2 regions of the Paenarthrobacter sp. CC6 genome follow, and region 1 is predicted to be linked to the other one. Evidence: riboswitches for the same ligand, from Rfam matches in the RefSeq annotation. Region 1 holds a riboswitch; the other holds the start of a gene.
What was found. A riboswitch is a leader RNA that binds a small molecule or an ion and turns the genes downstream of it on or off. The one in region 1 is predicted to bind cyclic di-AMP.
Positions count from the first base shown of each region.

Region 2: linked by a shared signal. The riboswitch ahead of PV760_RS21190 (NlpC/P60 family protein) and the one ahead of PV760_RS17810 (C40 family peptidase) in region 1 are both predicted to bind cyclic di-AMP.

Region 1 is NZ_JARDAN010000020.1:59,606-63,451, forward strand. It holds gene PV760_RS17795 (NTP transferase domain-containing protein) at 1-407, opposite strand, end outside; gene PV760_RS17800 (HNH endonuclease) at 450-950, opposite strand; gene PV760_RS17805 (NlpC/P60 family protein) at 1,167-1,949, opposite strand; gene PV760_RS17810 (C40 family peptidase) at 2,044-2,718, opposite strand; cyclic di-AMP (ydaO/yuaA leader) riboswitch at 2,780-2,941, opposite strand; gene PV760_RS17815 (M23 family metallopeptidase) at 3,087-3,846, opposite strand, start outside.
Region 2 is NZ_JARDAN010000036.1:5,205-9,050, forward strand. It holds gene PV760_RS21180 (NCS2 family permease) at 1-593, opposite strand, end outside; gene PV760_RS21185 (copper resistance CopC family protein) at 708-1,340, shown strand; cyclic di-AMP (ydaO/yuaA leader) riboswitch at 1,515-1,682, shown strand; gene PV760_RS21190 (NlpC/P60 family protein) at 1,686-2,477, shown strand; gene PV760_RS21195 (NAD(P)/FAD-dependent oxidoreductase) at 2,582-3,262, opposite strand; gene PV760_RS21200 (universal stress protein) at 3,680-3,846, shown strand, end outside.

The sequences.
Region 1 (3,846 bases):
AACGGCTGCTTCCGCCCGTCACCGGATACCGCCATGACCCCTTCCACCCCGGGGTGCCCAGCGAGCACTTCCAACAGGCGGCCGATCCCCTGCGATGCCTTGGGCATATCGCAGGCCAAAACCAGTGTCCAGGGGGATCTCATCCCGGCCGTATCAAGTGCTGACAACCCTGCGGCGATCGCCGCTGCCGGGCCCGCGAAGGCCGGCTCCTCACGCGCGAGCAGCACGGATCCGGGCAAATGCACTCCGTGCTCGCCGGGACCCACCACTACGGTGGCCGCAGCAGCCCGGGCAGCCTCCAGTGCGTGCGAAAGGAGGGTGCCGCCGTCGTACTTCAACGTGGGCTTAGGCACGCCACCGAGGCGGGTGGCCCTGCCACCCGCCAAAACAACGGCGTTGAACTCCACCCGCCCAGCGTACCCGGACGGCGGGAGCTCAGCAGAAATCGATCAGGCAGCGGATTCCGGCAGAAGGAACGGGTCCCAGTCCGGCGCAGGTTTCTCGAGTTCTTTGATCTGCCACATGGTCCCCTGGGGCACACCGGGTTTGAAACGGAGTTTCCAGCCCATTTCGGCAAGTGTGTGGTCGCTCTTGGCGTTGTTGCATTTCAAGCACGCCGCAACCAGGTTTTCCCAGGAATCCGCGCCGCCCCTGGACTTGGGGTGGACGTGGTCTATGGTGTGGGCTGTTTTCCCGCAGTAGGCGCAACGGTGACCGTCGCGGCGAAGAACCCCGCGGCGACTCACGGCAGTGATCTTGTTGTACTTGGGGCGGATGTAGCGGTTAAGGAGGATCACGGAGGGGCGTCCGAGAATCTCCTGTGGCCCGACGACAGGCTCGTCGCCTTCGGCCACTACGCTTGCTTTCCCAGTGAGCACAAGGACCAGCGCCCGGCGGAATGTTATTACCGCCAGCGGTTCATATCCAGCATTCAGAACGAGTGTGCGCATGCACGTACCTCTTCACGGCCGCACCCGTCAGGGGCACGAGGGCCGGCTGCCCTCTGCATGTACGGGCTGTGGATCGACAACACAAGGGTAAGCACTTATATGCCGTATCAACGAATTTATTTGTCGTTTCGCTCACAGTGTCGGCAAAAGTTCACGCGTGATTAAAGCAAAACACCCCGCAGGCATCTGCCTGCGGGGTGTTCCGGGAGCTGATTGTCAGCCGTTGACGCGGATGAAGACCGGGCCGGAGCCGACGTTGACGCTGAACAGTGCCGTGGTGGATCCGTTCCATCCACCGTGGACTGCCATGCCGTTGCCGACGTACACAGCAATGTGTGCCTGTCCGGCCAAACCGCCGTTGGCGTAGTAGGCGAGGTCCCCGGGCTGCGCTTCTGCTGCACTCACGGTGCGGCCCAGCGAAAGGTAACCGGCGGGCCAGTCGTGGAAGTGGATTCCCACTGCTGCCAGGGAGTTGGTGACCAGCATGGTGCAGTCCTGCGTGACACCGAGCTGGGCGTACGCGGCGGCAGCAATTGCCGCGCCGAGTCCGCTGGACGCAGCCGGAGCAGCCGGTGCAGGGGTGGCAGTGCTGACGGCCACTGAGGCGTTCGTGGCCGGAGCCGCGGTGGCGGTGGACTTGGTCGATGCCTTGGCCTCAACCTTTGCCGGGGTCTCTTCAACCACGGGAGCCGGAGCTTCCACGGTGGTGACCACGGGACGCTCGTAAGAGATGGCAACCGTGGAGTCCGCAGCGATGGTGGCCTGGGCAACAGACTGGACATCGAGGGCGGAGGTCGACGTCGATTCGCGGTCGACATTCGTCTCAGCAGCATTGGCAGCGATACCGCTGGTCAGCACCAAGCCTGAAGCTGCGGCGATGACTGCTGCCTGGCGGCCGACGCCACCGGCGTTGACGGTGACGGCCTTTGCGATGACGGCAAGCGAGCTGGTCTTGGGGGCCTCAGCGCGGTGCCGTGCAACTTTGTGTGCACTGGTCATTGTTTTCTCTTTCGTATCCGCAGGCAGTTGGGGTACCTGTGGGTAGTGGGTCAGCTGGCAGGGGTACGTCAGCCGGCCCCGAATCGGGTTGTTTCTAGCGGAGGGTGAAGAACGAAGATGTGCCGGTGGAGGCCACGGAGTGCAGCAGGGTTCCCTGGCCCGGGTTCAAAGCACTGATCATCATGCCGTTGCCGACGTAGATGCCTACGTGCGCACCGCCGTTCTGCATGACCAGGTCACCGGGCTGGGGTGCGCTGGTGGGCTTCATGGCCGTCCAGGCGTTGACGCGGGGGATGCTGATGCCGGCCTGGGCGTAGACCCACTGGGTGAAGCCGGAGCAGTCCCAGCCGCTCGGAGTAGTGCCGCCCCATACGTAAGGCGAGCCGATTCCTGTGTAGGCAATCGCTGCGAGCCCGGATGCTGCCGCGCTGGAGGCGGACTCCTTGGCTTCGGAGGACTGGGCAGTGACTGCAGTGGCTTCATCCGCCGTGCGCTCTGTGACCAGGGCCGCACGCTGGACAACCTTGGGGGCTTCCTTGGTGGCCACGACGGGGCTCTCGAAGGAGACGGTGGCTGTTGGCTCTGCAGTGACCACTGCGGTGGCAGCCAGCTGCTGGGTGCTGGAGACTTCCGAGGTGGAGACGTCGGTGTCAGCGGCGTGAGCCGGCAACCCGACAGTAAGGACGAGGCCTGAGGCTGCTGCCAGCACGGCGGCCTGGCGGCCAACGGTACCGGCGTTCGAGGAAACAGCCTTCGAAAGAGTGTTCAACGGGTTCGAACGAACCGATTCAGCGCGATGGCGCGCAGGGGTAGTGCGTGATGACACGTAGGTAGCCTCTCCCAATGCCTGCGAGGTGAGCTGTCGGATTCGGATGGGAGTCATCCGGCCGCGCTGCTTCACTGGGAAACTTTGCGACTTAACCCCAAGGCCTTCATTCGAAGACCAGAAGTGGTTCCCCCGCCCCTGCCAGACGATTTTGCGAACGGACCTCGAGTGGTGGCAGAGCTAGGCAATCCACTCAAGTGCACCGGCCCCCTAAAAAGCCGATGCGCTCTGAAGGTTATAACAATTGAAAGCGAATGTCACATTCAGGTCACGAGGCCTGTCATCAATGCGAGAGAGCACCATCAACTGGCTTAGAGCCAGCCCATGGGGTCAACGACCTCGCCGTTGACCTGTACTTCGAAGTGGAGGTGGCAGCCGGTGGAGGCGCCTGTGGTGCCGCTCAGGGCTACGGTGTCCCCGCGGTTGACCGTCTGGCCCACCTGGACGTTGAAGGACGACAGGTGGTTGTACGTGGTCTCCAGGCCGTTGCCGTGATCCACAACCACGCGGTTGCCTCCGCCGTACTCGTGCCACCCGGCAAAAGTAACTTTGCCTGCTGCAGCTGCATGCACGGCAGTTCCGCATTGGGCCACGAAGTCCTGGCCGCGGTGGAAGTCGCCGGTGCCGCCCGTGAGGGGGCTGACGCGGTAACCGAAGGGGGAAGCGGTGGTGAGCGTGTCGAGGGGGCTGCCCAGGGTGCCCACGGAAGAAGCACGCTGGATGCTGCCGGCCGACTGGGCGCTGAGCAGTTGCTTCAGTTTTCCGTCAGGGTCCGCAGCGGTGGCTACAGCTGCGCGGCTGAAGTCGATTTTGGCTGATGCTGCCGCGGAAACCTCGGGCTGGCTTCCCACAGTGCCGCCAACGGCCAGGGCAGATTCGGACTGTCCCGATTCCGAGGTGGCCATGACGGGGCTGGTGGCCGGCAGGCCGACAGTCAGGGCAAGTCCGGTGGCGGCAAGCGCAACTCCGGCCTTCTGCCCGACGCCACTTGCTGCGGCGAAGTCGGCAACCTGGCGCAACGGGCTCTTACGGCGGCGCACCTGGCGTTCGGTGTCGCGGGGCCGGATCTCC
Region 2 (3,846 bases), on a different contig from region 1:
AAACCGACGGCAAACACCAGAGTGGGCCAGCCCATGAGCTTCCCGTCAACACCGAGGCCCAGCGGAACAGTCGTGCCCGCAGCGTCCGGGATGCGCCGGACGAAACCGGCGTTCACCAGGCCGATCAGGGCAATGAACAAGCCGATGCCCACCACGATCGCCGTCTTCAACGCCTCCGGCACAGCCTTGAAAACCGCGGTGCGGAAGCCGGTGAGCACAAGGATGAGCATCGTGACACCGGAGAGGACAACAAGGCCCATCATGTCGGGCCAGGTCAGCTGCGGGTGCGAGGCCACGGTAACCGCGACGAACGCATTCACGCCCAGCCCGGTAGCCACAGCGAAGGGGTGCTTGGCCCAGGCGCCCATGAGGATGGTCAGGATGCCGGCGACGAACGCCGTGGTGGCTGCGACCGCGGTGAAGCCCAGGGAAGCTCCGCTGGAGTCTGCCCCCGAGAGGATCAGCGGGTTCAGCACAACGATGTAGCTCATGGCGAAGAATGTCGCGAAGCCGCCACGGATTTCCCTTGAGTACGTGGAGCCACGTTCGGAAATCTTGAAATAGCGGTCCACTGCAGAACCTTGTTTAAGCATGAAGGTCTCCGGGTATTGGGGGGAGTGTGCTCTCAAATCCTATGCCGTTGAATGTGGGAGCTTCGGACCATTCCCCTAGTCTGTAAGGAAGCCAACACTAGGAGAAACCGCCCCATGCGTACCATCCGCCCGCTTCTGGCCGCCGTCGTCGCCGCCCTTGCCTTCGCGTCTGCCCTGCTGTTTTCCGCGGCTCCGGCGTCCGCGCACGACGTCGCGGAATCCACAGCGCCGGCGAACGGTGCAACCGTGGCTGAAGTGCCGGCGTCGGTCTCCATTACGTTCAACAACCGGCCTCTGGCCATCGGATCGGGCGTCTCCGTAACCTCCGGCGGCGAGAACTGGGCAGACGGGCCGGTCGAGATCATCGACAGCCAGGCCGTGCAGAAGCTCCGGGCCGGCGCGCCGGCGGGGGAGTACACGGTGGTGTGGCGCGTTGTCAGCTCCGATTCGCACCCCATCGAGGGCACCTTCAAGTTCACGGCCACAGCGGGAAGCACGACGGCGGCAAGCGGCTCGGCCGCCCCCTCGGCGTCCGCTTCGGCCACCTCGGGAACGGTGCCGTCCGCGGGTACGGCGCCTCCGGGAACAGCCAGCAGTTCGCCCGCCGCAGATGCGTCCCAGCCGTTCCCCTGGAGCATTGTTGTCATTGCGGTTGTTGCGGTTGCGCTCGTGATCTTCCTTGCCGTTACAGCCCGCAGGAAACTTGCCGGCTCGGATGACGAAAACCGCCCGGAAGCCGCGGAATAGCGGGCTTTTCTACGTAGCTGCGAATATCTCGGTTCGGTTACCGCGACACGCCAAAGCCGCAGTCCTCGTTACTTAAATGTGACTTCGACGGGATCATCGCGTACGGTAGTACCTGTGCCTGTTCCACGTAGCGGGCACTTCCGGCCTGATTGCCTAGCTCTGCCGCAGTCCGGAATCCGTTCGCAGACAAACCTACGGCAGAGACGGGGAACCCATTTTGGGCCGCTTTCGAGCGTGCCTTGGGGTGAAGTCACGAAGCTTCCGCTGAACAGCGGGGGATAGTGGCCGGGTGACTCCCATCCGAATCCGACAGCTAACCTCGCAGGCATCGGGAGAGGCTCTTTCATGTCTTCACGCATTCTTCGCGGCCGTCGTAAGGCGGACAGCGTACGTCCTAATCCGTTCATCTCCATCTCCAAGGCAGTTGCCAGCAACGCTTCCGGCGCTGGCCGCCAGGCAGCTGTTATCGCAGCAGCTTCCGGACTCGTTCTGACCGGCTCTGTCGCTGCACACGCTGCAGAGGCTCCGGTCCAGCGCGATGCCAGCCCCGCCACGGTCGCCGAGACCGCTTCCGAGGCCCCCACCAAGGTTGTTACCGCTCTTTCTACGGCTACCGTCAACTTCGAGCGTCCGGCTGTTGCTTCCGTTGCAGCTCCGGTCATCGAAAAGCCGGCTCCTGTAGTTGAAGCCCCCGCTGCCAAGCCGGCTGCCGTTACCGCTGCCGCAGCTGCGGCTCCCGTAGCTGCCCAGGCTGCAGTTGCAGCTCCGGCCGCTGTTGCACCTGCTGCTGCTCCTGTAGCTGCTGCTCCCGCTGCCGGTGGCGTCAACGCTGCCATGGTTGCCTCGGCTTACGCCCAGATCGGCATCATGCAGGACTGCACCGCCATGGTTGAGCGGGCCCTCGGTTCCGCCGGCATTCCGGTTGGCGACCTCGCTCCCATGCAGTTCATGAACTACGGCAAGGTTGTCAGCGACCCGCAGCCGGGCGACATGATCGTCCAGTCCGGCCACGTCGCCATCTACATCGGCAACGGCCAGGCAATCAGCGGTGGCATCAACGGCAACCAGACGGGCATCCACCCGATCAGCTGGTTGACCGCTACTGGTCCCATCACGTACGTACGCGCTGGCGCATAAGCCTCACGCTTCAACGCAGAGGCCGGTGTCTCCGAAGCTCATCTTCGAGGACACCGGCCTTTGGCGTTTAAAATTCGTGTTGCGGCTGCCGTGAATGATGCCGGCTAGGCGATGGCGATGCCCGGGCCGCCCGGGAGCGCCACTTTGGTGGAGATTGCCTGGCCCACTGCCTTGGCTTGCCGCAGGACTTCCTTGGGGCTGGGCGTAATGAGCTCGCCCACGCCCACCAGGTGCATCCCCACTGCCCGCATCGCGGAGACCAGGTTCTGCCCGACGGCGATTCCAAGTTCGGCCAGCATGCGGCGCAGCTGGCTCTGGGCGCAGCGTGTGACCACAATATGGTCTGCCAGGAGAATCCCGTTGGCGGTGTGGACTGCCCACTGGCGCGGGGCGGATTCGAGGGGGCCAGAGGCATGGAGACCGCTCCGGGTCATGCTTGCGGCGAGCCCGTACCCGATGTGCTGGGTTGGGTCCGCGCCCAGGAAATCCAGGCGGACGGCCCTGGTGGTGCTGCGTACGTCCAGATGGTGGCTGGCCGCGTAATTGCGTAAGTGGCGGAGGATTTCGTTGCGTTCCTGGATGGACGCGGGATCGGTGACCTCGCAGCGTTGAAGCATGCCTGTGTGGACCGCCGGGCCGGTGGCTGACAGGGCACCGAAACCATCCACCACTATGGAGCCCACGCCGTAGCGGCTGAGTTCACTGGCAACTGCCAGGCCGGACAAGCCGGTTCCTATGACCACGGTGGTTGTGCGTTCCGTGCCGGAATCAGGCGCGTGTGACACTGCTTGGTTCCTCCTTGACGTGTGTGCCTTGCGGCATCGCGTGGGATCGCGTCCGAGTTCCCCAAGCGGCCGCAAATAAATGGCCGGAGTGTGCTGTAGGACACGTTCGCCGGCCATTCGGTGACTCGAACACTACCGAACTTTTTCGCGCATGGATAGCCTTCCCTGACAGCGTGTTCCGTGTGTTCATCAGCAGCACAAAAACGGGGTCCGGAAACCGAGCCCCGACCGTTATACACATACAGCCGAGCCACCTTGATTCGGCCCTGCCGACCGAGAATAGTGGGCATTGGACAGGGAAATTCCGGATTTCCCTGCCCCTGGCCATTGACAATCGAGCCCTCGAGGAATCCGATGCGGAAAACCTCTGGCAGAATGGCCGGAACATCAAGCAGTAGGTGGAGAGGCGGGCCCCAAATGGACCAGCACGGCAGACACAGTGAAGAGCCACAGGACGGCGAGGGCCTGACAGTGGCACCGGGCGGCATCGTCGTGGGAGTGGACGGCTCGGAACACGGGCAGTGCGCCCTGGTGTGGGCAGCACGTGAGGCCGAACGCAGGCAGCTTCCGCTGCACATCGTCAC